Regions from separate parts of the Cellulomonas sp. URHB0016 genome, predicted to be linked through region 2. Evidence: riboswitches for the same ligand, from Rfam matches in the RefSeq annotation. Region 2 holds a riboswitch; each other region holds the start of a gene.
What was found. Region 2 has a riboswitch for S-adenosylmethionine ahead of ACVW07_RS14535 (NADPH-dependent FMN reductase). Riboswitches for the same ligand answer to the same signal wherever they lie in the genome.
Positions count from the first base shown of each region.

Region 1: it holds a riboswitch for S-adenosylmethionine, as region 2 does, so the genes downstream of both, ACVW07_RS11945 (methylenetetrahydrofolate reductase) here and ACVW07_RS14535 (NADPH-dependent FMN reductase) in region 2, are expected to answer to the same signal.
Region 3: it holds a riboswitch for S-adenosylmethionine, as region 2 does, so the genes downstream of both, ACVW07_RS15495 (rhodanese-like domain-containing protein) here and ACVW07_RS14535 (NADPH-dependent FMN reductase) in region 2, are expected to answer to the same signal.

Region 1 covers NZ_JBSRZU010000001.1:2,600,005-2,610,198, forward strand. The annotation lists gene ACVW07_RS11930 (LuxR C-terminal-related transcriptional regulator) at 150-383, shown strand; gene ACVW07_RS11935 ((deoxy)nucleoside triphosphate pyrophosphohydrolase) at 509-943, shown strand; gene metE (5-methyltetrahydropteroyltriglutamate--homocysteine S-methyltransferase) at 1,406-3,730, opposite strand; gene ACVW07_RS11945 (methylenetetrahydrofolate reductase) at 3,745-4,770, opposite strand; SAM riboswitch class I at 4,841-4,937, opposite strand; gene ACVW07_RS11950 (hypothetical protein) at 5,335-6,642, shown strand; gene ACVW07_RS11955 (ABC-F family ATP-binding cassette domain-containing protein) at 6,807-8,453, shown strand; gene ACVW07_RS11960 (hypothetical protein) at 8,466-8,684, opposite strand; gene ACVW07_RS11965 (DNA-3-methyladenine glycosylase I) at 8,748-9,365, opposite strand; gene ACVW07_RS11970 (TetR/AcrR family transcriptional regulator C-terminal domain-containing protein) at 9,362-10,194, opposite strand, start outside.
Region 2 covers NZ_JBSRZU010000001.1:3,159,814-3,170,007, forward strand. The annotation lists gene ACVW07_RS14525 (LLM class flavin-dependent oxidoreductase) at 1-565, shown strand, start outside; gene ACVW07_RS14530 (flavin reductase family protein) at 861-1,451, opposite strand; gene ACVW07_RS14535 (NADPH-dependent FMN reductase) at 1,448-2,020, opposite strand; SAM riboswitch class IV at 2,036-2,149, opposite strand; gene ACVW07_RS14540 (AAA family ATPase) at 2,402-4,309, shown strand; gene ACVW07_RS14545 (Fpg/Nei family DNA glycosylase) at 4,319-5,248, shown strand; gene ACVW07_RS14550 (DUF1684 domain-containing protein) at 5,272-5,925, opposite strand; gene ACVW07_RS14555 (LLM class F420-dependent oxidoreductase) at 6,101-7,045, shown strand; gene ACVW07_RS14560 (glycosyltransferase family 2 protein) at 7,400-9,100, shown strand; gene ACVW07_RS14565 (HlyD family efflux transporter periplasmic adaptor subunit) at 9,097-9,828, shown strand; gene ACVW07_RS14570 (glycosyl hydrolase) at 9,825-10,194, shown strand, end outside.
Region 3 covers NZ_JBSRZU010000001.1:3,367,984-3,378,177, reverse strand. The annotation lists gene ACVW07_RS15530 (TetR/AcrR family transcriptional regulator) at 1-760, opposite strand, end outside; gene ACVW07_RS15525 (acetyl-CoA C-acetyltransferase) at 851-2,203, shown strand; partial or broken gene ACVW07_RS15520 (3-oxoacyl-ACP reductase) at 2,206-3,568, shown strand; gene ACVW07_RS15515 (MaoC/PaaZ C-terminal domain-containing protein) at 3,565-4,530, shown strand; gene ACVW07_RS15510 (GNAT family N-acetyltransferase) at 4,592-5,179, opposite strand; gene ACVW07_RS15505 (DUF2510 domain-containing protein) at 5,225-5,908, opposite strand; gene ACVW07_RS15500 (aminotransferase class V-fold PLP-dependent enzyme) at 6,059-7,516, opposite strand; SAM riboswitch class IV at 7,559-7,673, opposite strand; SAM riboswitch class I at 7,792-7,894, shown strand; gene ACVW07_RS15495 (rhodanese-like domain-containing protein) at 7,899-8,318, shown strand; gene ACVW07_RS15490 (O-succinylhomoserine sulfhydrylase) at 8,315-9,586, shown strand; gene ACVW07_RS15485 (pyridoxamine 5'-phosphate oxidase family protein) at 9,655-10,134, opposite strand.

The DNA of each region.
Region 1 (10,194 bases), 560 kb from region 2:
GTGGGAGGCAGCGAGATCGGGTTCCACCAAGTTCGTGTTGACGAGATGACCAAACCGGCGTCATGACGCCCGGGATGTCACCTCTCATCCGGTACGCCGCCCACAGCGGAGCCGGAGAAGACGGCATCCACGCGCAACCGGAGGACACGATGACCATGCTGGAGACGACTGGGACCGTCGGGACCGTGACTGAGGCGCTCACGCGCCGCGAACGGGTGGTCCTGGCAGAGCTGGCCGAGGACGTGACGCTCGAGGAGATCGCCACGCGGCTGTTCGTGACGCGCAACACCGTGAAGTCGCAGGTGCGCAGCGTCTACCGCAAGATCGGTGTCTCCACGCGGACCGAGGCGGTGGCCTGGGCCGTGGCCCACGGAATCCGCTGAACGTCCGCTGAGCATGCGCTGAACCTCCGTCTGATCCGCCGGCAGGCTCTTCTGGGACGGCCCGGGCGACCGGGCCGTCGTCATGCCCCCGCATCCTCGTCGTCGTCGACTGGGATACTCGCGGCATGACCGCACCCGTTCTCGTCGTGGCGGCAGCGATCGTCGACGACCTGGATGACCCGTCCGTGCTGCTCGCCGCCCGCCGTGCCGTCCCGGCTCGGCTCGCCGGGCGGTGGGAGTTCCCCGGCGGCAAGGTCGACGCCGGTGAGACGGCGGAGGAGGCGTTGCACCGCGAGATCCGTGAGGAGCTCGGGGTGCGGATCGCCCTGGGCGCCGAGCTGGCCGGGCCGGACGACGGCGCGTGGCGCCTGACCGACGACTACGTGATGAGGCTGTGGCTCGCGGAGCTCGTCGAGGGCACGCCGGCACCGCTCGTCGAGCACGACGAGCTGCGGTGGCTTCCTCGGGGCCAGTGGCTGGACGTGCCCTGGCTGGATGCGGACGTCCGCATCGTCGAGATGCTGGCGGGGCGCGCTGCCGACGTCGATCTCCTCGGCTGAGCGCGCGTCGTCACCAGCGGTGGTTCGAGTTGCCCGAGCAGACGGACCCGGTGCCCTTGCACAGCGTGCACTCGCCCTTCCAGCGGATGCGGCCGGCACCCTCGCACTTCGTGCACTGCTGAACGTTGGAGCTGCACTCCTCACACTTCGCCATATCGGCGGCCCTCTTCCGTCGTGCGTCGTTGCCGGACACCGCGTGGACCGCCGTGTGGCCCCTGTCCATGCGTCGTGACTGACTCATCGGCATCGCCGCCCGAAAGATGAGCCGTCGCCGCCAGGTAAGGGCCGCCGACCGGTCGGATTCGGCCCTCGGGGCCCGAGATCGCCCGTTTTCCTTGCCCGTTCACTCTCGATGTCACCCGTTCGGCCGAGGCGCGCCGCGGTGGCGGAGCTCGTCGCGGGGATGACGAAGGCCCCGGCCGCATCGCGCAGCCGGGGCCTTCGTCGTCGTCAGGAGGGGTGTCAGAGCGTCGCGCGGACCGCCTTCGTCGCCTCGATGATGTGCTCGAGCGAGGGGGCGACCTCCTCGTAGCGGCGGGTCTTGAGGCCGCAGTCCGGGTTCACCCAGAGCTGGTCGATCGCGATCGCCTTGACGGCTTCCGTGAGGAGCTCCTCGACCTCGCCCTCGGACGGCACGCGCGGCGAGTGGATGTCGTAGACGCCCGGGCCGACCGCACGGGGGTAGCCGGCCGCGGAGATGTCGCCGAGGATCTCCATCTTCGAGCGGGCCGCCTCGATGGACGTGACGTCCGCGTCGAGGCCGTCGATGGCGCCGATGATCTCGCCGAACTCCGAGTAGCACAGGTGCGTGTGGATCTGCGTGTCGTCGCGGACGCCGGCCGTCGCCAGGCGGAACGAGCGGACCGACCAGTCGAGGTAGGCCGCGTGGTCCTCGACGCGCAGGGGGAGCAGCTCGCGCAGGGCGGGCTCGTCGACCTGGATGACCGCGATGCCGGCGGCCTCGAGGTCGGCGATCTCGTCGCGCAGCGCCAGGCCGACCTGGTTGGCCGTGTCGCCGAGCGGCTGGTCGTCGCGGACGAAGGACCACGCGAGGATCGTCACAGGGCCCGTGAGCATGCCCTTCATGTGCTTGTGGGTCAGCGACTGCGCGTACTGCGCCCACGCCACCGTGATCGGCGCCGGGCGGGACACGTCGCCCCAGAGGATCGACGGGCGCGTGCAGCGCGAGCCGTAGGACTGGACCCAGCCGTTCTGCGTCACGGCGAACCCGTCGAGGTTCTCCGCGAAGTACTGGACCATGTCGTTGCGCTCCGGCTCGCCGTGCACCAGCACGTCGAGGCCGATCTTCTCCTGCAGCTCGACGACGCGGCGGATCTCCGCCTTCATCTCGTCCTCGTACTGCTCGGCGGTGAGCTCGCCCCGGCCGAACGCGGCACGGGCCACGCGGATCTCGGTGGTCTGGGGGAACGAGCCGATGGTGGTCGTCGGCAGCGGCGGCAGGTCGAGGCGCTTGGCCTGCTGCTCCTTGCGGGACTCCCACGTGCCGCGGGTGAACGCGTCCTCGGTGAGGGCGGCGGCGCGCTCGCGCACCTCGGGGCGCACGACGCCGGGGGCGGTGCGGCGCGAGTTCACGGCGTCCGTGGCGGCGAGGAGCTGCTCGTGGATCGCCTCGCGGCCCTCGGTGAGGCCCTCGGCGAGCGTGACGACCTCGCCGACCTTCTGGTCGGCGAACGCGAGCCAGCTCTTCAGCGTCGCGTCGAGGTTCGGCTCGTCGGCCGTGTCGTGCGGGACGTGGAACAGCGACGTCGACGACCCGACCGCGACGGCCGCGGCGCCGAGACCCTCGAGCTGCTCGAGGACCTGGAGCTTGGCGTCGAGGTCCGCGCGCCAGATGTTGTGGCCGTCGATCACGCCGGCGACCAGCGTCTTCGTCTCCAGGCCGGGGACCTTCTCCGACGGCGCGTGGCCGCGGACCAGGTCGATGCCGATGGCCTCGACGTCGGTGGCGGCGAGCACCGGAAGCGCCGGGCCCAGGTCGCCGTAGGGGGCCGCGACGAAGATCGCCGGGCGGTCGGTGAGGTCGGTGGCGAGTGCGCGGTAGGCCTCGACGACCGCGGCGAGCAGCTGGTCGGCCGGCACCTCGATGGAGTCGGACACCAGGGCCGGCTCGTCGAGCTGGACCCACGTCGCACCGGCGGCCTTGAGGTCGCGCAGCAGCTCGGCGTACACCGGCAGGAGGTCCTGCAGGCGGTCGATGGGTGCGAAGCCCTCCGGCGAGCCCTCGGCGGCCTTGGCCAGCGCCAGGTAGGTGACCGGGCCGACGATGACCGGGCGGGTCAGCACGCCGTCGGCCAGTGCCTCGGTGAACTCGCGCACCGGGCGGTCGCTCGCGTAGCGGAACGCGGTGTCCGGGCCGATCTCGGGCACCAGGTAGTGGTAGTTCGTGTCGAACCACTTCGTCATCTCGAGCGGCAGGTCGTCGCCGCGGCCACGGGCCACCGTCGAGTAGCCCGCGAGGTCCAGGCGGCCGTTCTCGTCGACCAGGTCGGCGAAGCGGGCCGGCACGGCGCCGACCACGGCCGACGCGTCGAGCACGTGGTCGTAGAACGAGAAGGCGCTCGGGATGGCGGGGACGTCGGTCCGCAGGCCCAGCTCGGCCAGGCGGGTGCGCGTGCGGCGGCGCAGGTCGGCGGCGACGGCCTCGACCTCGTCCGCGGTGGAACGGCCGGCCCAGAACGACTCGATGGCCTTCTTGAGCTCACGGCGCGGCCCGATGCGGGGGTATCCCAGGACGGAGCCGGCGGGGAACGTGGGGGTGCTGGTCATGGTGTGTCGGTCCCTCAGAGGTCGGTCGTTGACGGATTGGGGTGACGGCGGGTCCGAGCTCCTCCGTCGAGGTCGGCGCCCTCGAGCAGGTCGAGCGCGGCGTGGTGCTGGTTGTACGTGTAGACGTGGATGCCGGGTGCCCCGCCGTCGAGGACGCCGTGGACCAGGTCGACGCTGGCGCGGATGCCCCGGCGGTGCCGGTCGAGCTCGTCGTCGGCCGAGCCCAGCAGGTCCAGCAGGTCGGGCGGCACCGGCACCCCGGTGAGCTCCTGCACGCGCAGCAGGCGGGCCGGGTCGGTGGTCGGGATGATGCCCGGGATGATCGGGATGGTGACGCCCGCGTCCCGTGCCTCAGCGACGAGACCGAGGTAGGCGTCGGCGTCGAAGAACACCTGCGTGATCGCGAAGTCCGCGCCGGCCTGCTGCTTGGCGAGCAGGCTCGCGACGTCCTGCGCGCGGGTGCCGCCGGTGGCCGCGTTGCCGCGCGGGAAGGCGGCGACGGCGACCGACAGCGGCCGGACGCGGGCACGGACCGCCTGGGAGGGGCTGTCGGCGCACCGCTGCTGCTCGAGGTCGCGGAGCAGCTCCACGAGCTCGCTCGCCGTGTTGAGGCCGTCGGGGTGCGGCTGCCAGTCGTCCTGGTCGGTGGGCGGGTCGCCGCGCAGCGCGAGGAACGACCGGACTCCCTCGTCGAGGAACTCCTCGACGATCGTGGTGATCTCCTCGCGAGAGGTCCCGACGCAGGTCAGGTGGGCGATCGGGTTCAGCGACGTCTCGCGCAGCAGCCGTCTGACGAACGCGCGCGTGGTGAGCCGTGTCTTGCCGGCGGCCCCGTAGGTGACGGACACGAAGTCGGGGTGCACCGCCTCGAGCGCCTGGATGGTCGCCCACAGCCGCGGTGCGGCGTCGGGGTTGCGCGGCGGGAACAGCTCGAACGACACCGTCGGCCGGTCCACGGCAGCGCGCGGGCGCGGCGACTCGGCGACGTGGACGCCGGTCACACGCTCGCTCGCGGTCGCGGCGGTCGTCGTCGCACTCACAGGGCAGCCCGGGCGCACCGGTGGTGACACCGGCGGGTGCGGGGTCGGGGGTCAGGCACAGACATGTCGCTCTCCATCGACCCTGGCGGAAGCACCCACACCCTCGACGAGGAGGGGGGTTGCTGCGGCGTCGTCGAGCCAGGTCTCTCGGCCGCTCTGGATGGTTGCCGCGATGCTACGCGACGACCACATGCTGAGCAACCATGTTCGCTCTGTGAGACGGAGGTGTCCGCTGCGTGTCCCTCCGCCGATGCGGCCGTCTGCCCGCCAGCCGCCGCACTCCGCTCGCCGGCCCGGGCAGGATGACGGCGGCCGTCCCGGCCCAGGGTAACGAAGCGCTCCGGTCTGTGGCGGCGCCAGGCGCCGAGGCCACGGGCCCGATCGGCGTCGGCACCCCGGACCGCTGGGACATGGAACATCGGCAAGCGACCCATACGGGCGTCCAGTACCTCCTAGTATCCGCACCGAAGATGTTCCGCTGCGCGGTGGGTCGTCCTGCCGGCGGACGGTGCGGTCACGTCCCGGCCGCGTGTCGTCGAGGAGGTCATCGTGCCGGGTGCAGTCGTGAGGAAGGGACTCGTGCCGCTGCTGGCCCTGGTCCTCGTGGGGACGACGGCGTCGGCCGCGCCCCTGACGAGCGGGGCGACGGCCCCTCTCCCGGGCTGCCCGGGATCGGTCGAGACCGACGCGGCAGTGGACGCGCTCGCATGCGACCCGGACGGCGCCGGCTTCGACGCGCTCAGCGCGTCGGGCGAGACGGCTCGGACCAGTCCGCCGTCGACCTCGTGGGACGCCTCGAGCCCTCCGTCGGCCGGGCCCCGCCTCCGCACCGGTGCGCGGCAGCGTCTCGCCGACGAGCCGGCTGTCCAGCGCGCGGCCGAGGCGACCGGCGGCCGTGCGCGCCTCGCGTCGGCACCGGTCGGTGCCGAGACCGTCGCGGCGGCACCCGTCGAGGTGTCCGACAGGGCGGTCGTGGCCACGCTCGGCGACATGCTGCTCACCGACCCGGACACCGTCCGGCCGGTCTCCGTCGACCCGGGCGTGAGCGCCTCGCTGCAGCAGGACGCGACGGCGGGGTCGGCGTACGCCGAGGGCGTCGGGCTGTGCAGCACGGCGGACGCCGCCGGCTCCTCGTGCGGTGACACCGTCACGACGCAGCTGCGGCCTTTCCCGTGGCGCGGGGGCACCAGGGCGGAGACCAAGCACGGACCGTACCCGCCGGCCGGTCTGCGTACGGAGAATCCGCGCACTGCGTGCGTGATGGGGGAGGGCCGGCCGTTCATGCGCTCGGAGACGCCGACACTGGTGGCGACGCTTGCCCACCCGGACGGCACCTCGCTCTACGGCCGGTTCGACGTGTTCGACGTGATCGACGGCGCGGCGCGGGGTGTCGTCTGGACCGGGAGCACCGCTCCTCAGGGTTCGGGCGCGGAGCACAAGGTCACCGTGAACGCCGAGGTCCTGCGGGACGGGCACACGTACCGCTGGCGCGCCCTTGCGTTCGACGCACGGTCCGGTGTGGGCATCTCGACGGTCCCCTGCGAGCTCACCGTGGACCTCGTCGCCCCCGACTCGCCGTCGATCACGCCGGTCCAGGGCCAGCCAGGTGTGTACGACAAGGACGTCGCCGGCGGCGGCATCGGGCTGACCGGCCAGTTCACCCTGTCGCCGGGCTCCTCGAGCGACGTCGTCGCGTACAAGTACTCGTTCGACGGCGACGCCATGGACCAGACCGCGGCCGTGTCGCTCGGTGGCAGCGCGACGATCTCGTACACGCCGACGACGGCAGGCCCGCACGTCCTGTACGTGGAGTCCGTCGACAGGGCAGGCAACACGAGCCCCACGCCGATCCATCGGTTCATCGTCAGGTAGCGGCTCGACCAGGTGATGACGTCTCCGCCACCGGGTCCGGCACCCCGGTCGGCGGTTCCTGCTGACCGTGAGCTGGTCCGGCAGGACGCGGGGTGATCGCTCGTCACACAGCAGCCGGGTGACACGGTCGTCGGGTGGTGGGCTCCGCGGGAGAGGATGGGCCCATGTCAGCGACCGTCCAGGCCAAGGGGATCGGTGCCGGGTTCGGCGATCGTGAGCTCTTCTCGAACCTCGACCTCGTCGTCGCCCCGGGCGACGTCATCGGGCTCGTGGGACCCAACGGGGCCGGCAAGTCGACCCTCCTGAGGATCCTCGGCGGCCTGCGCACCCCCGACGCCGGCTCGGTGGCGGTCTCGCCCGCGCACGCCCAGCTCGGCTACCTCGCCCAGGAGGTCGAGCGCGTCGACGGTGAGTCGGTCCGCGAGCACCTCGGGCGGCGCACCGGCGTCACGCGGGCCCAGGAGGAGATGGACGCCGCCGCGGACGCGCTGGGCCGCGGGGCGCCCGGTGCCGACGACGAGTTCTCCGAGGCGCTCGAACGCTGGCTGGCCCTCGGCGGCGCCGACCTCGAGTCGCGCCTCGGGTCGGTGGCCGACGACCTCGGCCTCGCGGTCGACCTCGACCTGCCGATGACCGCGCTGTCCGGTGGGCAGGCGGCCCGGGTCGGGCTGGCGGCGCTCCTGCTGTCCCGCTACGACGTGTACCTGCTCGACGAGCCGACGAACGACCTCGACGCCGCCGGCCTCGACCGGCTGGAGGAGTTCGTGCAGCGGTCCGAGGCGCCGATCGTGGTGGTCAGCCACGACCGCGAGTTCCTGTCCCGCACCGTCACGACGGTCGTCGAGATCGACCGCAGCCTGCAGCGCGTCACGGCCTACGGCGGCACCTACGACGCCTACCTGGAGGAACGCTCGATCGCCCGCCGCCGTGCGCGGGAGGCGTACGACGACTACTCCGCCCGGCTCGGGTCGCTGCAGGCGCGGGCCCGGATGCAGCGGGCCTGGATGGAGAAGGGCGTCCGGAACGCGCGCCGCAAGGCGTCCGACAACGACAAGCACGTCAAGAGCTTCCGCGGCGAGACCTCCGAGAAGCAGGCGGCCAAGGCCCGGCAGACGGAGAACCTCATCAACCGCCTGGAGGTCGTGGAGGAGCCGCGCAAGGAGTGGCAGCTCCAGATGTCCATCGCGACGGCACCCCGGTCCGGTGCCGTCGTCGCGGTGGCGCGGAACGCGGTCGTCCGTCGCGGCGACTTCGTCCTCGGGCCGGTGGACCTGCAGCTCGACTGGAAGGACCGCGTGGCCGTCACCGGTCCGAACGGCGCCGGCAAGTCGACGTTGCTCGCGCTGCTGCTCGGCCGGCTGGCGCCGACGTCGGGCGTCGTGGACCAGGGTGCCGGGGTGCTCGTCGGCGAGGTGGACCAGGCCCGGCGGGCCTTCGAGGGTGACGAGTCGCTGGTGACGGCGTTCGCGCGCGAGGTCCCCGAGTGGACGACCGCCGACGTGCGGACCTTGCTCGCGAAGTTCGGGCTCGGCGGGTACCACGTGGACCGGCCGGCGGCGTCACAGTCGCCCGGTGAGCGCACCCGGGCGGCGCTGGCGCTGCTGCAGGCGCGCGGTGTGAACCTGCTGGTGCTCGACGAGCCGACGAACCACCTCGACCTGCCCGCGATCGAGCAGCTCGAGGCAGCGATGGACTCGTTCGAGGGAACCATCCTGCTCGTCACGCACGACCGCCGGATGCTGGAGACCGTGCGGCTGACCCGGCGCTGGCACGTCGAGGACGGCCAGGTCACGGAGGTCACGCCGGAGTGAGCCGCTGACGGCTCAGCGGCTCCGGCGGTTGTGCAGCGTGCCTGCCGGACGGGCGCGGTTGCGCTGGCTCGGGACGTCGAACCAGGAGGTCGGGGACCCGGCCGGCACGGCGTCGAGCCCCTCCCGGACGGCAGCAAGGATCAGGGGGTCGGGGTCCGCAGGGACCCGCAGGGCGTCCTCGGCCGCACGGATGGCGTCGAGTCGCCCCTCACGTTCGGGCATCTCGCTCATGCGGGGACTGTAGTCCTGTCGCCCTGACCTGCGGACATCCGGCTCATTGCTTCACCCAACCCGTCACCCCGTGGGAGTAGCCGCCCGGACGGAGCAGCCGTCCGCCACGACGGCGGCGGGGCAGGTGGCCAGGTGGTCGTCGACCAGCCCGCACGCCTGCATCGCGGCGTAGGCGGTGACGGGCCCGACGAAGCGGAAGCCGAGCGACTTGAGCTCCTTGGCGAGCTCCTTCGACTCGGGCGTGGACGCGGGGACCTCGACCCAGGTGGCAGGCCGGACGTGCTCGGCCCGGTCGGGCGCATGCGACCACATCACCGCGTCCAGCGTCCGGCCGGTCTGGTGCAGGGCGCGCAACGCGCGGGCGTTGGCGATGGTGGCGTCGATCTTCGCGCGGTTGCGGACGATGCCTGCGTCCGCCATGAGCCGGGCGACGTCGTCCTCCCCGAACCGTGCGACGACCTCGGCGTCGAAGCCGGCGAACGCCTCCCGGAACGCGGGCCGCTTGCGCAGCACGGTGATCCAGGCCAGGCCCGACTGGAAGCCTTCGAGGACGAGCCGCTCGAACAGCGCGTGCTCGCCGTGGACCGGCCTGCCCCACTCCTCGTCGTGGTACTGCTCGTAGAGCGGGTTGCCGTCGCCGAAGCAGCGGCCGGCCGGAGGCGGCGGGACGTCCGTGGTCATGAGGCGAGTGTGCCTGCGCTGTCCGACACGATGGTGGTCTCGTCGTCGCCCGGTGCGTCCGTCCCCTCGGCCGTGGCCTGTGGACGGCTCGACGCCCGCTCGATGAGCCGCTCGATGCCGTCGAGCAGCAGCACCATGCCGAACCCCAGCGTCTCGTCGTCGGCCGGGACCGGGGACACGTCGAACGCGCCGGCGTCGACGGCCCGCAGCAGCGCCGGGTGCTCGTCGGCGCCGGCCAGCATGCGGATCACGTCGCCCGTCACCGCGACCTCGGAGGACGAGGTCTCACGGGCCCGCTCGGTGAGGGCGTCGACGATCCGCAGCTCCTCGAGCAGGTGCCCCGACAGCGCCCCGACCGCCTGCAGCTTCTCGGCCTCGGACAGGGGCACGTCGTCGAGCGCCGCGAGCATCGCCTCCATCCAGGTGAGTCGGTTCGGCCCGAGAGAGTGCAGCACCGACGACGTCTGCGCCATCCACGGGTGCGCCCGCACCACGGGCTGCGACAGCCCGAGGAGCAGCTCCAGCCGCGCGCGCCAGCCGCCGACCTCGGGACCGACGGACGGTGCGCGACCGCCCGCCCGGTCGGTCATGAGGGCGAGCACCTCGTCCTTCGAGGCGACGTACCGGTAGAGCGACATCGTGGTGAAGCCGAGCGACTCGGCGAGGCGGGCCATCGACACGGCACCGATCCCCTCCGCATCGGCCAGGGCGATGCCGGCGTCGGCGATCTGCTCGAGCGTGAGGCTGGGTCGGGGCCCTCGTCGGGCGGGCTCCGGGGTGCGCCACAGGACGGCGATGTCGGCGGGCAGCCTCGTGAGGTCGAGGGGAG
Region 2 (10,194 bases):
CGCCGCCCAGGGTTCGGACCTCGCCCTGTGGGTCCTCGCGTCGAGCGGCGGCGAGAGCGCCCGGGTCGCCGGTGAGCTGGGCCTGCCGCTCGCGGCGAACTACCACGTGTCCCCGTCGACGGTCCTGGAGACCGTCGAGCAGTACCGTGCCGCGTTCCGGCCCGGCGTGCTCGACGAGCCCTACGTGGTTGTCTCGGCGGACGTGCTGGCCGCCGGCACCGCGGCGCGGGCCCACGCGCTCGCCGACCCGTTCGCCGAGTGGGTCCTGTCGATCCGGCGCGGCGAGGGCGCGATCCCGTACCCGGCACCCGGCACCACGACCCGGTGGGCGGACCGCCCCGCGGCCGAGCAGGACCTCGTCCGTGACCGCGTCGACACCCGTTTCGTCGGGACGCCCGACGAGGTCGCTGCCGGACTGGCCACGCTGGCCCGCGTGACCGCCGCCGACGAGCTCCTGCTCACCACCATCACCCATGACCCGGCCGACACGGCACGCTCGTACGAGCTCCTCGCCGCCGCCTGGCCGGCCACGTCGACCCGCCCGCTGGCCACCACGACCGCCTGACGCCAGCTTCCGCGGACCCGCGCGTGCCCTGGGCCGGCCGCGGCACGTCGCTGGTGAGAACGGCACAGGGGGGCAAGACCGGCAGTTCCTGCCGCCCTTCACCACCAAGCACCGGTGTCACGGCCGGCCGGTGGGCCGGGCGGCCGGTGGGCCGGGCGGGCGGTGGGCCGGGCGGCCGGTGGCCGGGCGGCCGGGTGGCCCGGTGGCCGGGCGGCCGGGTGCGGGTGGCTGGTGGGAAGCGGGACGCCCGCCCTCCGGCCGTGCGGCCAGGGGGCGGGCGTCGTGGGTCGGGCGGTCAGATCGAGTAGTCGTCGCCGATCTGGTGGTACGTCCGGTCGTGGTAGACGAGCGGCCTGACGTCGTGGGTCCCGTGGGACAGGGCCCGCACGGACACCAGGTACGACCCGCCGACGGGCGTGCGCTGCACGACCCGGCCGCGGACCCACGACACGGCCCCGTCGATGACGGGCTCCCCGGTGTCGAGGGCGGTCCAGCCGCCGGCGGCGAACCGGTCGATGCCGTGGGTGGCGAACCGGGCGGACACGTCGTCCTGGGACCCGGACAGGAAGCTGATCGTGAGCGTCCGGGCCCGGGACACCGCAGGCCAGGAGGACGACGTGGACGCGAGCGAGAAGGCGAGCAGCGGCGGCTCGGCCGACACCGAGATCACGGAGGTGGCGGTGAAGCCCACGAGCCGGCCGGGACCGTCGACGCCCTCGAACGAGTCACGGCCGTCGTCGGACTCGGGCGAGGTGTCGACGAGCGCCACCACCGCGACGCCCGCGGGATGCCGGCGGAACACGTCCTTGTACTCGTCGGGCGTGAGCTGCGGCTCGTCCTGCTCGGCCAGGTCGGCGTCGAGGGCACGCAGGATCTCGGTGGTCATCGGAGCACCTCCGCGAGGGTCGCGACACCGCCCAGGGAGCGGCGCAGGGGTTCGCCGGCGCGGTCGATCCACCGGTCGACGGCCGGGTCGAGGTCGGCCAGGTCGGCCTCGGTGACGGTGAACGAGCGGGCCGGGACGGTCGCGCCGAGCTCCACGAGCAGGGGGCGCAGGTGCACCTCCCCGACGAGCGCGTGCGCGGGGTTGCCGGACACCACGACGGGCACGGCGGCGACCCCGGCGAGCCCGTCGGGGCCGTAGAGGTCGAGGAAGGACTTGAGGAGCCCGGTGTACGAGGCCTTGTACACGGGCGTCGCGACCAGCAGCACGTCGGCGGACGCGACGAGGCGCAGCGCCTCGTCGACGCGCGGCCGGTCGGCGGCGAAGAGCTCCGGTGCGAGGTCGGCCAGGTCGACGGTCGCGAACGGCACCGCCGGGCCGGACAGGTCCGACGGGTCGGGGGCGAGCGCCGGACCCAGCCGCCGGGCGAGGTGCTCGGCGGCGGCGCGAGTGCGCGACCCCGGTCGGGGGTTGCCGACCAGCGCCACGACGGACGGATGGGGGTGGACCACGGTGCAGCTCCTTCACGATCACGATTGCCGCACCCCGGGTGGGGTACGACCAGGTCATCTCCCGGAGCACCCCGTCGTGACAGGGGTTGCTGACCAGCGAGCCGGGGCTTCGCGCTGGTGCTCGTGACCTCGCCGCGGTTTGTACCAGCGGTTGCGGCGGCGGCAAGGGCTTGTGCGGGATGTCTCGCAGTGCGGACACCCGGAAGGCCGTCCGAGCGGACGGTGCGCGGCACCGCATGGGGCGTTGAGCCGTTCGAGTGGTCCGTTTCCTCCCGCATTGCTGTCCGGTTCGCCCGGTTCCACCATGGGCTGGCCGCGCTCGTCGTGCGGCGACCCGCATGCGCGACCGCTCATGCGTGCCGGACCGTGAAAGGCGCCCCCGTGAACGAAGAGCTCGTCTCCCCGATCCGCCGTGGCGCCCACGACATCGCCGTCGACCGTGAACGGATGCGCCGCCGCCGGGTGTACCGGCTCGCCGCCGTCCTGATCGCCGCGGAGGCCTACGTCATCGTCAGCGCCCTCATGGGCCGCTCGATCGTGCCGGCCGTTCCCGCGGTCGACCCGTTGGTGCTGGTCCCGGCGCTGTTCTTCGCGGGCCTGCTCGGGGTGATGCTCCTGACGACCGTCGGCACGTCGCGCTCACCGCACGTCATGTACCGGCCGGAGCAGGTGGACGTGCGGCTCGACGACGTCATCGGCATCGACCCGGTGCTGGAGGACGTGCGCCGCTCGATCGACCTGTTCCAGACGCACCGCCAGTTCGCGGACCAGATGGGCGGCACCCCGCGTCGTGGGCTGCTGTTCGAGGGAGCGCCCGGCACCGGCAAGACGATGACCGCGAAGGCCATGGCGGCCGAGGCGGGGGTGCCGTTCCTCTTCGTGTCGGCGACGTCGTTCCAGTCCATGTACTACGGCGCGACCGCCAAGAAGATCCGCGCGTACTTCAAGGCGCTCCGCAAGGCGGCCCGTGCGGAGGGCGGTGCCATCGGCTTCATCGAGGAGATCGACGCGATCGGCCTGCGGCGTGGCGGGATGCAGTCGGCGAGCTCGTCGGCCGGCGTGTCGGCCAGCGGCTCCGACCCCCACCGCGGGTCCGTCCTGAACCTGATGACGAGCGAGGGCACCGGCGGCGTCGTCAACGAGCTGCTCGTGCAGATGCAGTCGTTCGACGAGCCCACCGGTGCCGCCAAGCTCGGCGACAAGCTGGTGGCCCGCATCAACCTGCTGCTCCCGGCCCACCGGCAGATCCCGCGCAGCCGCCCCTCGAAGGCACCGATCCTGCTCATCGCCGCGACCAACCGCGCCGACTCGCTCGACCCGGCGCTGCTGCGTCCCGGCCGGTTCGACCGCCACCTCACGTTCGTGTCGCCCGACGCGCACGGTCGCCGGGCCCTCGTGGACCACTTCCTGTCCCGCCGCTCGCACGACGCCGAGCTCGACGACCCGGTCGCGCGCGACCGGGTGGCGGCCGCGACGAACGGCTGGACGCCGGTGATGATCGAGCACCTGCTCGACGAGGCCCTGGTGAACTCGCTGCGCCGCGGCTCGCTGACCATGTCGTTCGCGGACGTCGAGACGGCACGGATCACCGAGATGGTCGGCATCGGGCAGCCCGTCCGCTACACGGAGGGCGAGCGACGCCTCATCGCCACGCACGAGGCCGGGCACGCGGTGACCGCGTGGCTCGTGGCGCCGAACCGGCACCTCGAGGTCCTGACGATCGTCCGCCGCGGCGAGGCCCTCGGGCTGCTCGCGCACGGTGACTGCGAGGAGGTGTGGACCCGGTCCGAGGGCGACCTGCGCGGGCTCGTGCAGATCGCGATGGGCGGCTGGGTCGCCGAGGAGCTGTTCTTCGGTCAGACCACGACCGGCCCGGCCAGCGACCTCGCCGCGGCGACCCGCACGGCGGCGCAGATGGTCGGCGCCGCGGGGATGACGGGCTCGCTCGTGTCGTTCCTCGCGACGGACCGCCCGCTCGTCAACGCCGTCCTGGCGGACGGCAAGGCACGCGAGCAGCTCGAGACCGTGCTCGACGACGCCCGGTCCAGCGTCCGCCGGCTCCTGTCCCGCAACCGCCACCTCGTCGAGGCGCTGCGTGACGCGCTCCTGGAGCGTCACGAGCTGCTGGGCGACGAGATCACGGACGTGCTGCTCGCGGCGCACCTCACGGGCGGCGACCTGCCGCCGGTGCCGCAGCTCGAGGAGGCGTCGTCCTTCGAGCGGGTCCGGGTGGCGGCCTCGTCGGCCGCGCCGACCGCCGGAGGGCTGCGCGGCTCGCTCGTGAACTAGCCTGCGGGCGTGCCCGAGGGTCATACCGTCCACCGCATCGCCCACCGCTTCACGCGCGACCTCGTCGGCCGGCAGGTCGCCGTCTCCTCGCCGCAGGGCCGGTTCGCTGCGGGCGCACGACGGCTCGACGGGCAGCAGCTCGTGCGGGCGTCGGCCGTGGGCAAGCAGCTGTTCTGCGCGTTCGCGTCCGGCGACGTGCTGCGGGTGCACCTGGGCCTGTACGGCGCGTGGGACTTCTACGGCACGGTCTCGTCGGTCGGCGACGGCGACTCCTCCGGGAGCATGGGCGCCCCGCGCCTGCGCCGGGCGGTCCGGATGGGCGAGGACGAGCGCGAGCAGCCGTCCGCCGAGGGCGGTCTGCTCGCGCACTTCCCGCCGGACCCGGTGGGGCAGGTGCGTGTCCGGCTGGCCACCACGGAGACGGTCGCCGACCTGCGGGGGCCGTCGGCCTGCGAGGTGCTGGACCCCGACGCGGCCCGCGCCGCGGTCGATCGCCTCGGTCCGGACCCGGCGACGGCGACGGACCTCGCGGCGGCGGGCGAGGTCGTCGTCGACCGGCTCACGTCGAGGTCCGTCGCCGTGGGCCAGCTGCTCATGGACCAGTCGGTGGTCGCCGGGATCGGCAACATCTACCGCGCCGAGCTGCTCTTCCGCGCCCGCCTCGACCCGCACACGCCTGGCCGGCTCGTCCCTCGGGAGGTCGGGCGGGCCCTGTGGGAGGACTGGGCGGTGCTGCTCGCGGACGGCATCCGCACCGGGGTGATGCTCACGCGGGAGGACCTCGACGACGAGGGCCGGGTGGCGGCGGTCGTCGACCCGGCGCTGCGGCACTGGGTGTACGGGCGCGGCGGCGAGCCGTGCCGGGTGTGCGGGACGCCGGTGGTCGTCGAGGAGATGGCCGGGCGCAAGCTGTACCGCTGCCCGGTGTGCCAGCGCTGACCCGTGTCAGGAGCGCGCGCCGCTCACACCGCGGCTGCGAACACCCGCTCGCCGACCGGCAGCGGTGCGGCGATCGTGTTGGCGCGCGTGGCCAGCGGGCAGCTCCACGAGGGGTCGTAGGCGCACGACGGGTTGAACGCGAAGTTGAGGTCGACGACCAGCAGCCCGTGCGACAGGCCGAGGTCGGCACCCTTGACGGTGTCGAGGAGGTAGCGGCCGCCGCCGAACGTGCCGCCGTCGTGCCCGGCCAGCCCGTCCCGCACGGGCAGGAAGAGGCCGCCGGCGTAGCCGTGCAGCGCCCACACCGCCAGATGCCCCAGGTCGCCGAGCTCGACCGTGCCGATGCGCTCGTAGGAGATCAGGCCGTCCGTCTCGGTGCTGATCTCGAGGCGCTGGGGCTCGGCCGGCCGCACCTCCACCTCGAACCGGTACGCCGGGTCGTAGGGGGCCACGTCGAGACCGGCGAAGAACGCCCGCGCGGCGGCGTCGAGCGGCGACGCGGGGTGCTCGGCGAAGAGCTCGTCCCGGCGCTGCACCCACACGGCGTGGGCCTGCGCGGGGTCGTGGGACGCCAGGTGCCGCACGTCCGCGTACGCCTCCGCGACCCGGCGCCGCCAGTCGGCGACCGCCAGGGCGTCGGCGGCAGGCCCGGGCAACGTGCGAGGTCGGTGGGGCACAGGCCCACCGTGCCACGGACGGCCGGGCCGGGCCCGTCAGCGGGTACGCGCGGACGGGCCCGGCCCGTCGGCGGGTACCCGCCGTCGCAGCGCATCCGGGGCCGGATGCCGGCACGCTGCGTCGTCCCCTGCCGACCGCGCACGTGCCGTGCGGGTTCGTGCGAGGGTGTGCCGCATGGATCTGCGCATCTTCACCGAGCCCCAGCAGGGCGCCACCTACGACCAGCTGCTCACCGTCGCGAGGGCCGCCGAGGACCTCGAGTTCGACGCCTTCTTCCGGTCCGACCACTACCTCGCGATGAGCGGGGACGGTCTGCCCGGGCCCACCGACGCCTGGACGACGCTCGCGGGCCTGGCGCGTGAGACGAGCCGGATCCGGCTGGGGACGCTCGTGTCGTCGGCGACCTTCCGGCACCCGGGGGTGCTCGCGGTGCAGGTGGCGCAGGTCGACCAGATGTCGGGCGGGCGGGTGGAGCTCGGGCTGGGCACCGGCTGGTTCGCCCGCGAGCACGAGGCGTACGGGATCCCGTTCCCCGAGAAGCGGTTCGGGCTCCTCGAGGAGCAGCTCGAGGTCGTGACCGGCCTGTGGGGGACCCCCGTCGGTGGCACGTTCAGCCACAGCGGCGCGGAGTACACGCTCGTCGACTCGCCGGCGCTCCCCAAGCCGGTGCAGCGCTCGCCGCTCGACCCGACGAAGCCCGGCGTGCCCCTGATCATCGGTGGCCTGGGGCCGCGACGGACCCCTGCGCTCGCGGCCCGGTTCGCCGCCGAGCTCAACCTCTCGTTCCCGTCGTTCGACGTGGTGGGGGAGAAGCTGGCGAACGCACGGCGGGCGTGCGACGAGGCGGGCCGGGATCCCGCGAGCCTCACGCTGTCGGTGGCGCTGGTCGTGTGCGTGGGGCGGGACGACGCCGAGGTGGCCCGTCGTGCCGGGGCCATCGGACGCGACCCGCAGGAGGTCCGCGGGCAGGGGATCGCGGGTTCGGTGGCGCAGGCGGTCGACCGGCTCGGCGAGCTGGCCGCTCAGGGCGTTTCCCGCGTCTACCTGCAGGTTCTCGATCTGGGTGACCTGGATCACCTCGAGCTGGTGGCGAGTCAGGTAGCCCCCCAGATCAGGTAAAGCGCCCATATCGCGAGATGGACGGCCGTGCAGTTCGAGACTTTCGCCGTCCATGGGAGCGGTCCCGCCGTGTGCCCCCACCTGCGAAGACAGGCCTCTCACCCGGGACCTCCGTCCCGGTGTGACGGGACGCACTCCACGTGGGCCTCGACTCCCCCGAGGAGGGGTTCGTAGGTTAGAGGCATCCCACAGGGGCGGCGACGCCCGTCGAGGACAGGGACGCAGACCGCGCCCCAAGGTCCTCGCGGCCCGTCGCCTTTTGTGCGCCCGGCGCCAACGTCGCCGTCGCATCGGTCAGGTGGCCCCTCTCTGGGCCGCCCGGCCGTCCGACCGGACGACCGAAGGGGGCTGGACGTGGCAACCACGTTCGACAGGCTCGTCATGGAGCCGAGAAGAACCGAGCAAGTCAAGATCAAGTCGACCGGGATGAACGAGAACGAGTCGTCCCAGAGCCCGTCACTCATGCTGCTGGTCCTGCTGGCCTGCGCTGGGGTCATCATCTACGCGGTGTTCCTCCTCAACCCGGCCAACCGGGGCGACTGGCTGCCGTACGTGCTGGTCATGCTGGCGGAGTCCGTGCTCGTGGCCCACGCGCTGCTGGCGATGTGGACCGTGCTGTCGAGCGGCCACAACCCGCGCGGGTTCGTGTTCCACCACGCGCAGGACCGGCTGTACGACGTCGGCGAGATCCTCCGCGACGGCAACGAGAAGACGCCGTCGGACTGGCGGATGTACCTGCAGGAGTGGCCGATCACCGTCGACGTGTTCATCACGACGTACGGCGAGGACCTGGACACCATCCGCAAGACCGTCTCCGCAGCTGTCGCCATGCAGGGCAAGCACGAGACCTGGGTGCTCGACGACGGCCGGTCCGACGAGGTCCGTGACCTCTCGGCCGAGCTGGGCGCCCGGTACGTCCGCCGGCTGTCGAGCAACGGCGCCAAGGCGGGCAACATCAACCACGCGCTGACGCTCGCGAAGGGTGACTTCTTCGTCATCTTCGACGCGGACTTCGTGCCCAAGCCGAACTTCCTGCACGAGACCGTGCCGTTCTTCGCCAGCGAGGACGTCGCGTTCGTGCAGACGCCGCAGGTGTACGGCAACCTGCACTCCGTCATCTCCAAGGGTGCCGGGTACATGCAGTCGGTGTTCTACAAGTTCGTCCAGCCGGGTCGTAACCGGTTCAACGCGGCGTTCTCCGTGGGCACCAACGTCATCTACCGGCGGACGGCGGCCGACTCGATCGGCGGCATCTACTCCGACTCCAAGTCGGAGGACGTGTGGACGTCCCTGATGCTGCACGAGAAGGGCTGGCGGACCGTCTACATCCCGACCGAGCTCGCCGTGGGAGACACCCCGGAGACGGTCGAGGCGTACACCAAGCAGCAGCTGCGCTGGGCCACGGGCGGGTTCGAGATCATGCTCACCCACAACCCGCTGTCCCGGAAGCGCACGCTCACGATGGACCAGCGGCTGCAGTACCTCGTGACGGCCACGCACTACCTCACGGGTATCGCACCACTGCTGCTGATCCTGGTGCCGCCGCTGCAGATCTACTTCAACCTCACGCCGATGAACCTCACGATCACGCCGCTCCAGTGGTTCCTGTACTACGCAGGCTTCTACGTGATGCAGATCCTCGTGGCGTTCTACACCCTCGGCTCGTTCCGGTGGCAGGTGCTCCTGCTGGCGGCGGTGTCGTTCCCGATCTACACCCGGGCACTCATCAACGCCATCTTCAAGAAGGAGCAGAAGTGGCACGTGACGGGGCAGAAGGGCGCGTACCGATCACCGTTCGCGTTCATGCTCCCGCAGATCCTGTTCTTCCAGTTCCTCCTCATCACGACCGTCGTCGGGGTGTGGAAGGACATGGGGAACGGGTATCCGAGCCTGGCCGTCGCCTGGAACGCGACCAACACCGTCATCCTCGGCAGCTTCGTCGTCACCGCCTGGCGGGAGGGCCGCAAGGCCCGTGCCACCGCCAAGGCCGAGCGCGCACCGCGCCCTGACGCCGTCCCCGAGATCGAGACCGCACTGACCGGAGGTGCCGCATGACCTGGGCCAGCCGAATCCGACTGATCGTGGGCACGATCCTCGTGCTCGTCCTCGCCGCACTGGCGACCTACAAGCTCAACGAGACGAAGGGGGTCGCGGCCAGCGACTCCGCGCAGATCCTCGCGAAGGAGTACACCGTCGGCACGCCGTACGCCGGCCTCGTCGTGGACCAGAAGGTCGACGTCGGCGACAAGGTGACCACGGGTCAGCCGCTGTTCGTGATCGACTCGGCCACCCTGCAGTACGACGTGAAGAACGGGTTCGCCAAGCCGGCGACCGAGGCCACGCAGATCGACGACCAGGGCCGGCTCGTGGTCCTGGCCACCGGTGACGGCACCGTCACCAAGATCGCCTCGGAGCGCGGCACGTTCGTCCAGTCCGCCACGGAGCTCGCGACCGTGCAGAAGGCGAACACGCTCTACGTCCAGGCCGAGTACACGCTCACGGCCAAGGAGTACGCACGGGTGAAGGACGACGCCGCCGTGAAGGTGGTGCTCCCGAACCAGCGGGCCGTCACGGCCCACGTGGACAAGGTGAAGGTCGAGACGGTCGCCGGCGAGGCGCAGGCGGTCATGACCCTCACGGGTGACGCGCTGAAGGACGGCGCCCAGAACGGGCTCGTCTCGGCCGGCACCCCCGTCACGGCCGAGCTGCAGCTGCAGAACGACGGGTTCGTGACCCGCACGGCCGCTGACGTGAAGGGCTACCTGGGAGGAATCTTCGGATGACGACACGCCTGACGGAACCTACGACAGAGGTGCGTCCCCCGCCCGCTTCCCGGCGGCGCTGGTTCGTCGCCGCGGTGGCCGCAGGGCTCGTGCTGGTCCTCGGTGCGGTCGTCCTTCTCTGGGCCCCCTGGGCCGCGGACGACACCGCGTCCGACGGCGACGGCTCCGCCCCCGCGGGCGACGTCGCCGGGCCGCAGGACGCCACACCGCCGAAGGTCGACACCGCCGCGCTCGTCGCGGCGGTGCCGGCCGAGCAGGTCGCCAAGATCGCGCCGGTGCGCCTCGCCGAGGGCGTCGTCCCGCCCACCAACCGCTGGTACAGCGGCCTGGTGTTCGGCGACGAGCCGCAGCCGGTGTTCGCCGAGC
Region 3 (10,194 bases), 210 kb from region 2:
CCCGGTCGGGGCTGCCGGGCTCGTCGCGATGGGCCAGCCACCACTCCCCCGCGCCTCGCACGAAGCCGACGGCGCCGGCCGCCCAGAGCTCCGCGAGCGCGACCGCCCGTGCCGAGGAGTCGTCGGGGCTCCGCTCGAGGCCCTGCTCGGAGACCCGCTCGGGACGACGGGCGGTGCGGCGCGCGTCGTCCTCCGTCAGCCCCCGGGCGAACGGCGCCGCGACGAGGGCGGTGACCGAGTCGAGGAAGTGCCCGAGCGGGCCGCCCGACTCCACGGACCCGTCGCGCGTCACGAACGCGTACACGTGCGGCGAGGACTCGATCATCTCGAGGTAGACGGCGACCATCGCCCGCAGGCCGTCCCGGGGCGTCGGCGCGACCCGGAGAACCCCTTCGAGGGCGCCCTGGATCTGCAGGACGACGGCCTCGGCGACGGCGATCTGGAGGCCCGTCTTGTCCGTGAAGTAGCGGTAGACGATCGACTTCGACGTCCCGGCCGCTGCGGCGATCTCCTCCATGGAGACGTCGGGCCCGTGGTGGTGGACGGTGCGGCGGGCGATGCGGACGAGCTCGGCGCGACGGGCCTCGCGGTGGTCGGCCCACCGGGTGGAGCGGCCGTCCGCGGCGAACGCGTCGGTGGCCGCCGCCTCCGGTCCGGTGGGCGGGACGGGCGGGTGGGCGCCGCGGCCGGGGGCGGAGGCGTCGGTGCTCACCAGGGTGAGGGCCGGCGTCGCGGCCGGACCGGGTGTGACAGGGCTCACGAGACCGAAGGTATCAGGTACTGTCGGTCTCGGACACCAAACCCGGGACTTCGGTCCCTTCCACCACGGACGATGCGAGAGGAAGGCCTGATGGCAACCTCCACCCCGAACTCCCCGGCCACCGGCTCCAGCCAGGGCACCGGCACGGCACCGCGACGTGCCCTGGTGCTCGGCGGGAACCGGATCCCGTTCGCCCGTGCCGGCGGCCCGTACGCCCATGCGAGCAACCAGGACATGCTCACCGCCGCGCTCGACGGGCTCGTCGCCCGGTTCGGGCTGCAGGACGAGCGGATCGGCGAGGTCGCCGCCGGCGCGGTGCTCAAGCACAGCCGGGACTTCAACCTCACGCGCGAGGCGGTGCTCGGCTCCGCGCTGTCCCCGGAGTCCCCGGCCTACGACGTGCAGCAGGCCTGTGCGACCGGGTTGGAGACCGTGGTCTCCCTGACCAACAAGATCCGCCTCGGCCAGCTCGATTCCGCGATCGCGGGCGGCGTCGACACCACGTCGGACGCCCCGATCGCCGTCTCCGACCGGCTGCGCCGCGTGCTGCTCGACCTGTCTCACGCCAGGACGCCCGCGCAGAAGCTCGCCGCCGCCGCGCGGCTCCGGCCGAAGGACCTCGCCCCCTCCGCACCCCGCACCGACGAGCCGCGCACCGGCCTGTCGATGGGCGAGCACCAGGCGCTCACCACCGCGCAGTGGGGCATCACCCGCGAGGCGCAGGACGAGATCGCGCTGCTCAGCCACCAGCGGCTCGCGGCCGCCTACGACGCCGGGTTCTTCGACGACCTGGTGACGCCGTTCCGCGGCCTGGTCCGCGACGCGAACCTGCGCACCGACACGTCCATGGAGAAGCTCGCGAAGCTCCGGCCCACCTTCGGTCTGAGCCTCGACACCCCCGCGACGATGACCGCCGGGAACTCCACGCCGCTCAGCGACGGCGCGTCCACCGTGCTGCTCGGCTCCGACGAGTGGGCCGCGGCGCACGACCTCACGCCGCTCGCCGTGGTCGTCGACGCCGAGGCCGGGGCCGTCGACTTCGTGCACGGCGTGGACGGGCTGCTCATGGCCCCCGCGTTCGCGGTGCCGCGGCTGCTCGCCCGGAACGGGCTGACCCTCGACGACTTCGCGTACGTCGAGATCCACGAGGCGTTCGCGTCGACCGTGCTCACCACGCTCGCCGCCTGGGAGTCCGACGAGTTCGGCAAGGAGCGGCTCGGGCTCGACGGGGCGTTCGGGACCGTCGACCGGGCCCGGCTCAACGTGCACGGATCCTCGCTGGCCGCCGGGCACCCGTTCGCCGCGACGGGCGGCCGGATCGTCGCGACGATCAGCAAGGAGCTGCACCGCCGGAAGGCCGCCGACGGCGGGACGCCGCGGGCGCTCGTGTCCGTGTGCGCAGCCGGTGGGCTGGGCCTCACCGCGATCCTCGAGGCGGCGTGACCATGAGCTCGTCCGACACCTACCTCACGCTCGTCAACAACGGGGTCACCGGCAAGATCGCCCAGCAGCTCGGGCTGCCGCAGCCCGCACCGCTGCGCCGGTTCCGCCCGGGGCAGCCGCTGCTGGACGGTCCCGCGCTCGTGCTCGGGGACGGTGCGGACGCGGACACCGTCGCCGCGCTGCTCTCCGGCGGCCCGGGGGCCGGCTGGGACCTCGACGTCCACCGGCACCCTGGGCCGGACACCCGGTACGCCGCGGTCGTGCTCGTGCTGACGGAGGTCGTGCACCCCACGGACCTCGGCGCGCCGGTGCTCGCGGCCGCCGGCGTGCTCAAGGGGCTGGCTCGCGGTGGTCGCGTCGTCACCGTGTCCCGCGAGGCGGCTCCCGACGACGCCCCCGCCGTGGCCGCTGCCCGGCAGGGCGTCGACGGGCTTGCTGCGGTCGCTCGCGAAGGAGCTCCGTGGGGGTTCCACGGGCAACGGCGTCGTGCTGCGCGCCGACGTGCCGGTGACGGCACCGTCCGCCCTCGGGGCGCTGCGGTTCTTCCTGTCGCGGCGGTCCGCGTTCGTCGACGGGCAGCTGCTCGTCGTCGACTCGGAGGCGGGCACGCTCCCCGCCGACTGGGACCGGCCGCTCGTCGGGCGCGTCGCGGTCGTCACCGGGGCGGCCCGGGGCATCGGTGCGTCGATCGCGGACACGCTCGCCCGGGACGGCGCGACCGTCGTGGCCGTCGACGTGCCCGCCGCAGGCGAGCAGCTCGCCGGTGTCGCCAACCGGGTGCGCGGCACGGCCCTGCAGCTCGACGTCACGGCCGACGACGCCGGAGCGCGCATCCTCGAGCACACGCTGCAGCGGCACGGCCGGCTCGACATCGTGGTGCACAACGCCGGCATCACGCGGGACAAGCTGCTCGCCAACATGACGTCCGACAAGTGGGACTCCGTCCTCGCGGTGAACATCGCGTCCCAGCTGCGGATCAACGAGGCCCTGCTCACCTCCGGCGACTTCACCGACGCGCCGCGGATCGTCTCGCTCGCCTCCACGTCGGGCATCGCGGGCAACCGGGGGCAGACCAACTACGCGGCGTCGAAGGGCGGGGTCATCGGCATGGTGCGGGCGACCGCGCCGCTGCTCACCGCGTTCGGAGGGACCGCCAACGCGGTCGCCCCCGGCTTCATCGAGACCGACATGACGGCCCGCATCCCCGCGCTCACGCGGCAGGTCGCCCGGCGGCTCAATTCGCTCCAGCAAGGCGGGCTGCCGGTCGACGTGGCGGAGACCGTGGCGTTCCTCGCGTCGCCCGCAGCAGGCGGGGTCGTCGGACGGGTGCTGCGCGTGTGCGGGCAGAACCTGGTGGGCCAGTGACATCGACCGTCGTGCTGCCCGCCGTTCCCGGGCTCGGCGGGCTCTACGCCCGCGGTGCCGGCGCGTCCGGGCGGCTGGCCCTCGCCCGACGGCTGGGCCGGGCGCCCGACGTCCTGCCCGACGTCGCGTACGAGGTGCACGGGGTGCAGGCCGACGCCCGGCAGCTCACCGAGTACCAGCACCTGCTCGGGGAGGCCGCGTCCGACCGGCTGCCCGCCGGGTACGTGCACGTGCTCGCCTTCCCCGTCGCGACGGCCCTGATGGCCCGCACCGACTTCCCGCTGCCGCTCGCCGGGCTCGTGCACCTGGCGAACACGGTCACGCAGCTGCGTCCCGTGACGCTCGGCGACATCCTCGTCGTCCGCGCGTCCGCGGAGCGGCTGCGGCCGCACCGCAGCGGCACGCAGGTCGACCTCGTCATGGAGGTGCACGTGGAGGACGAGGCCGTGTGGCGGGGGGTGTCGACCTATCTCGCGCGCGGCGTGCGCCTGCACGGTGACGACCCGACCACCACCCCTGCGAACACTCCGGCGGCCGCCCCGGACGACGAGCGTCCACCCTTCGTCCCTCCGGCGCCCACCGGGTGCTGGCGCCTGGCCTCCGACACCGGACGGCGCTACGCCGCCGTCTCCGGCGACCGCAACCCGATCCACCTCTCGGCGCCGACCGCCAGGGCACTCGGCTTCCCCCGGGCCATCGCGCACGGCATGTACACGGCGGCCCGCGCGCTCGCCGACGTCGGCGCGGCACGCGGTGAGGCGTTCTCCTGGTCGGTGGACTTCGGCAGCCCGGTGCTGCTGCCCGGGACGGTCACCGTGCGGGTCGCGCACGACGACGCCGGCTTCCGTTTCGCCGGCTGGGACTCCCGCTCCGGCAAGCCCTACCTGACGGGCACGGTCAGGCCGCTGCCGGCGCGACCGGCGGGCGACCGCCCGGCGGCGCCGACCGGTAGCTCGGGCTGAGGTCGCCGGCCCGACGTGGCCGACCGTCGACCGCGCGGCGTGTGTGGCGGTGCGGCGCCCGTCAGACGAGCCCGGGGGTCGTCGTGAGGCGCGCCAGGAGGGCGTCACGGGCCGCCGGCCACTCGTCGGCGAGGATCGAGAAGTAGGCGGTGTCACCGCGGGTGCCGTCCGGTGCGAGCCGGTGGCTGCGGAGCACCCCTTCCGGCGTGGCACCGAGGCGGGTGATCGCCGCGATCGACCGGGCGTTGCGGGCGTCGGCGCGCAGCGCCACCCGGGCACATCCCCACGTGTCGAACGCGTGCGTCAGCATCAGCAGCTTGCACGCCGGGTTGTTCGACGTGCCCCACCACCGCGGTGCGTAGTACGTGTGGCCGATCTCGACGCGCGCGAGCCGGGGCTCCCAGTCGTAGAACGACGTGCTGCCCCGGACCTCGCCGGTCGCTGCGTCGAGCACGGCGAACGCGAGCCGGCCGGGCGTCGCGGTCGCGTCCGCGATCGCCGACGCGACCGCCGCCGCACCGACCGGCACAGGGGACGTCATCCCGCGCCACAGGTCGTCGTCGATGAACGCCGCGAGCTCGGGGGCGTGGCACGCGGCCAGCGGGACCAGCCGCGCGCCGAAGCCCTCGAGTGTCAGGTCGTGCAGCATCCGGCGATGGTGCCACAAGGCGCCGGACGGTACCCGGTGCTCTCGTCAGCCGCCGACGAACGACAGGAGGTAGACGAGAGCGCCGAGGCCCGAGAGGACCAGGCCCGTGACGGCCCGCGCCGTGCCGACGGCCTTCGGGTACCCCTCGGCCTTGATGCGCCTGGCCTTCTGGAGGGCCTTGATGCCGACGAACACGGCCAGGCCGGAGGCGATCGCGTAGCTCGTGAACACCAGGATCAGGACCACGGCGATGCCGGCGATGAGCGCACCCGTCGCCAACCCGTTCTTGGGCGCCTCGACCGGCCCGGTCCCGGCGCCGGCGCCGGACCAGTCGGCCACCGACGGGCCGGACGGGTAGGCGGGGACGCCGGTGGGCTGCCCCGCGGTCGCCCCTGCGGGCGCCGGGTACCCGGGCACGCCGCCCGTGATGCTCGGGTAGCCGGGGACCCCCGCGGGCACCGTCGGCCGGTCGCTCGTGCCCGGCGCCTGGAAGCCGCTCTGGGCGTAGGCGGCGGTCGCGCGTGCGTCCTCCTGCTGGTGGGTCGGCTGCCCGTGCGGCGCCACCGGCGCGGTGGGCGCCTGCTGCGTGGGCTCCTGCTGCGTGGGAGCTTCCTGCGTGTGCTCCGTCCACTGGGCGCCGTCCCACCAGCGGTGGGTGCCGGGGACGTGCGGGTCCGGGTACCACCCGGCGGTCGGGGTGCTCTCGGCCTGGCCGTACACGGTGCTCATGCGGTTGTTCCTCGTCTCATGTGGTCGCCGGGGCCGGCGTCTGACGGAGCAGGTGATGCGGTGACGGTCAGGGGCGATCGTCCGGACGCCGGTACCGGAGGTCCGGGCGGCAGCCGCACACCCTCGCATCGGCACGTCGGGTCGGGGACTTCACTCAGGTCGATGTGGGGAACGGCAGGACGGCCATCGGGTCAGTCGTCGAGGGCGGGGCCGCACGCGGCCGCGGCGGGTCGCGGCCAGGTGGTCCAGGCCGTGCACCTCGACGAGGGGGCGGGTGTCGTCCACGACGGACCAGCACGCGTCGACGATCTCGTACCGCGACGTCGGCCCGGTCGTGAGGTACGCCTGCAGCGCGGCGACCAGCCGGTCGACCGCCTCGCTCGTCGACCCGACCCCGACCGACGCACGGATCGCCCCGCCCGATGCGCCGAGGTGCGCCAGCAGCGGGTGCGCGCAGAAGCGTCCGTCGCGGACGCCGATGCCGTGCTCGGCGGACAGGTAGGCCGCCACCAGGCCGGCGTCGTGCCCCGGCAGGGTGAACGTGACGACCCCGACCGGCTGGGCGGAGTCGGGCCAGATCCGCGCCACCTCGACGCCGTCCACGGCCGTCAGACCGTCGACGAGCCGGGTCCGCAGCGCGTCCTCGTGGGCGGCGAGCGCTCCGGCGGGAAGGGCCGCGAGCTGGTCACAGGCCTCCGCGAGCGCGATGGCTCCGAGCACGTTCGGCGAGCCGGCCTCGTGGCGGGCCGGGGCGGGCTGCCAGATCGTCCGGTCGGACCGGACGTCCCGCACCGCACCTCCCCCTGCGAGGTAGGGCGTCCCGGCGTCGAGCCAGTCGCGGCGGCCCACGAGCGCGCCCGCACCGAACGGCGCGTACGTCTTGTGGCCGGAGAACGCCACGTAGTCGGCGTCGGTGGCGGTGAGCGAGAAGCCGCGGTGCGGGACGAGCTGTGCGCCGTCCACGGCGACGCGGGCGCCGGCCGCGTGCGCGAGAGCGACCACCTCGTCCAGCGGCAGCGCCTCGCCCGTCACGTTCGAGGCACCCGAGACGGTGACCAGCGCGTAGGGCAGGCGGGCGAGCTCGGCGCGCAGCGAGTCGAGCGTCGCGGCGACGGTCGACTCGATCGGCAGGATCGTCGTGGTGTTGCCGTGGCCGCCGCCCGAGTGCACCCAGGGCAGCAGGTTCGCGTGGTGCTCGACGTCCAGGACGAGCACCCGGCCGCCGGCGGGCACGACGCCGGCCAGCAGGTTGAGCGAGTCCGTGGTGTTGCGGGTGATGATCGCGACGTCGTCGGACCGCGCGTCGACGAACCGGGCGATGGCCTGCCGGGACGACTCGTACAGGGCCGTGGACACCTGGGACAGGTAGCCGGCGCCGCGGTGCACGGAGGCGTACAGCGGGAGGACCTCGGTGACGCGGGCCGCGACGGCCTCGAGCGCGGGGGCGCTCGCGGCGTAGTCGAGGTTGGCGTAGACGCGCTGGGTGCCGTCGACAAGCGGCACGGTCGTGTCGCCACCGACGACGGGGAGCAGCGGCTGGACGGTCGGCGGGGTCGACGCGGTGGCGGCGACCCCGGCACACGACGAGCGCTCGGCGGTGACGGTCATGATGGTCCTCCAGAAGGCTCAGGGGGACACCGTCGGTGGTGGACCCCGCGCTTGCCGGACACCGGGCGGCGTCCAGCCAGGTCGTCACCCGGGGCACCCCACCGCGGAGGAGGGTTGCCGGCCAGCGAGCCGGGGCTTGACGCTGGCACTCATGACCTGGGACGAGGGTCGCCAAGGTCCCCCGGTCGTGTCAACGACACGCCCGGGCTGTCTCGGATGGCGGGACACTCTGTCCACCAATTGGAGCGTGTTGTCCGCTCCGCGTAGCATCGCCCGCACCATCCAGAGCGGCCGAGAGATCTGGCTCGACGACGCCGCAGCAACCCGCGGGCACACCACGTGCCCGGCCGAGGGTGCTACCGCCAGGACCGATGGAGGCGACATGGGCTACGCAGGTGACCTGACCCCGCAGCAGGCGTGGGAGCTGCTCACGACGGACGAGCGCGCGGTCCTCGTCGACGTGCGCACCGATGGCGAGTGGCGGTCGATCGGCATCCCGGACGCCGCCGCGATCGGCGGGCGCGCCGCGCTCGTCGAGTGGGTGCAGGCACCGTCGGGCCGCCCGAACCCGCAGTTCCTGCAGCAGCTCGGCGAGGCGGGCCTGGAGCCCGGCGACGAGCGTCCGGTCGTGTTCCTGTGCCGCTCCGGGGTCCGCTCCATCGCCGCGGCGCAGGCTGCGACGGCTGCGGGCCTCGGCCCTGCCTACAACGTGCTCGAAGGCTTCGAGGGCGACGTCGGCCCCGACGGGCAGCGCGGGCACCAGGGCTGGCGTGCCGCCGGCCTGCCGTGGCGGGCGCTGTGAGCGGCCGGCAGGACGGCGTCCGCGTCCCTGGTCCGCTCGACTGGGACGACCGCCGGGTCGACCGCTCGTCGCTGCGTCCGGACACGCTCGCCGTGCGCGGCGGGCAGGTCCGCTCGGAGTTCCACGAGATCTCCGAGCCCGTGTTCCTCACGCAGGCCTACGCGTACGACTCGGCCGCCGAGGCGGAGGCCGCGTTCGCCGGCGAGCGGGACCGCTTCCTCTACTCGCGGTACAACAACCCGACGGTCTCGACCTTCGAGGAGCGGCTGCGGCTGATCGAGGGCGCGGAGGCGGCCTACGCGACGGCGACCGGGATGGCCGCCGTGTTCACCGCGCTCGCCGCCGTGCTGCAGCAGGGCTCGCGCGTCGTCACCGCCCGGGCGCTGTTCGGCTCGTCGGTCGTGATCTTCGACGAGATCCTCGCCAAGTGGGGCGTGCGGACCGACTACGTCGACGGGCACGTGCTCTCGCAGTGGGAGGAGGCGCTGTCCACCCCCGCGGACGTCGTGTTCTTCGAGACGCCGTCCAACCCGATGCAGGACCTCGTCGACATCGAGGCCGTGAGCCGCCTCGCGCACGCCGCCGGGGCGCTCGTGATCGTCGACAACGTGTTCGCCACCCCGGTGCTCTCCCAGCCGCTCACCCTCGGGGCGGACGTCGTCGTGTACTCCGCGACCAAGCACATCGACGGTCAGGGACGCGTCCTCGGCGGCGCCATCCTGGGCAGCGAGGAGTACGTCCGCGGTCCCGTCCAGACGCTCATCCGGAACACGGGCCCGTCGCTGTCGGCGTTCAACGCCTGGGTGCTGCTCAAGGGCCTCGAGACGCTGTCGCTGCGCGTGCGCCACCAGACGGCGTCGGCCCTGCGGCTGGCCACGTGGCTCGAGGAGCAGCCCGGGGTGTCCCTGGTCCGCTACCCGTACCTGACGTCCCACCCGCAGCACGAGCTCGCGCTCGCGCAGCAGTCCGGCGGCGGCACCGTGGTGACGTTCAACCTGCGCGTGCCCGAGGGGGCGTCGGTGGACGTGGCGAAGAAGGCCACGTTCGGGGTGCTCGACTCGTTGCGGATCCTCGACATCTCGAACAACCTCGGCGACGCGAAGTCGATGGTCACGCACCCGGCGACCACCACGCACCGCAAGCTCGGAGCCGAAGGCCGGGCCAGGGTGGGCATCGCGGAGTCGACGGTCCGGCTGTCCGTCGGGCTCGAGGACCCGGACGACCTGATCGACGACCTCACGCAGGCGCTCGGACGGCTGCCGGACTGACGCGACCGGTCTCCGGCTCTGACCCGGCCGGCGCGCTGCCGCGGGTCAGAGCCGGCGCGACGGTGGGGTCAGAGCCGGACCGTCTCGTTCTCGCCGCCGTCGTAGCGTTCGTGCTTCACCTTCGCCTTGACCAGGCTGAGGACGGTCGCGAGCCGGCCGCCGGCCGAGTCCCAGTACTCGGCCGTCTCGCCGTGCACGACCACCAGGACCAGGCCCGGCGTCTCCGGACCGTCGGGGTACCACGCCTCGGCGGTCGCTCCCCACAGCTCGCGGGCCTTCGCCGTGTCGCGGACCACCTCGGCGGGCCCGGACACCGAGACCCACGACGAGCGGTCGGCGAACGCGGCGTTCGCCGGGCTGCCGTGCTCGATCTCGTCGACCTTGTGGCTGTCGGCGTCGGCGAAGAACCACAGGTCACCGTCGAAGTCGACGTCCTGCACGCCCATCGGCCGGCTCACGAGCCTGCCGTCGGCCGCGACCGTGGTGAGCATCGCGATGCGGGCGTCCTTGATGAGCTCGGCGACCTTCGCCACGTCGTCCTGCGACATCGCGACCTCCTCGTCGGGGGCCTCCGGGCGGAGGCGGTCGGGCCACCGTAGGTCGACGGG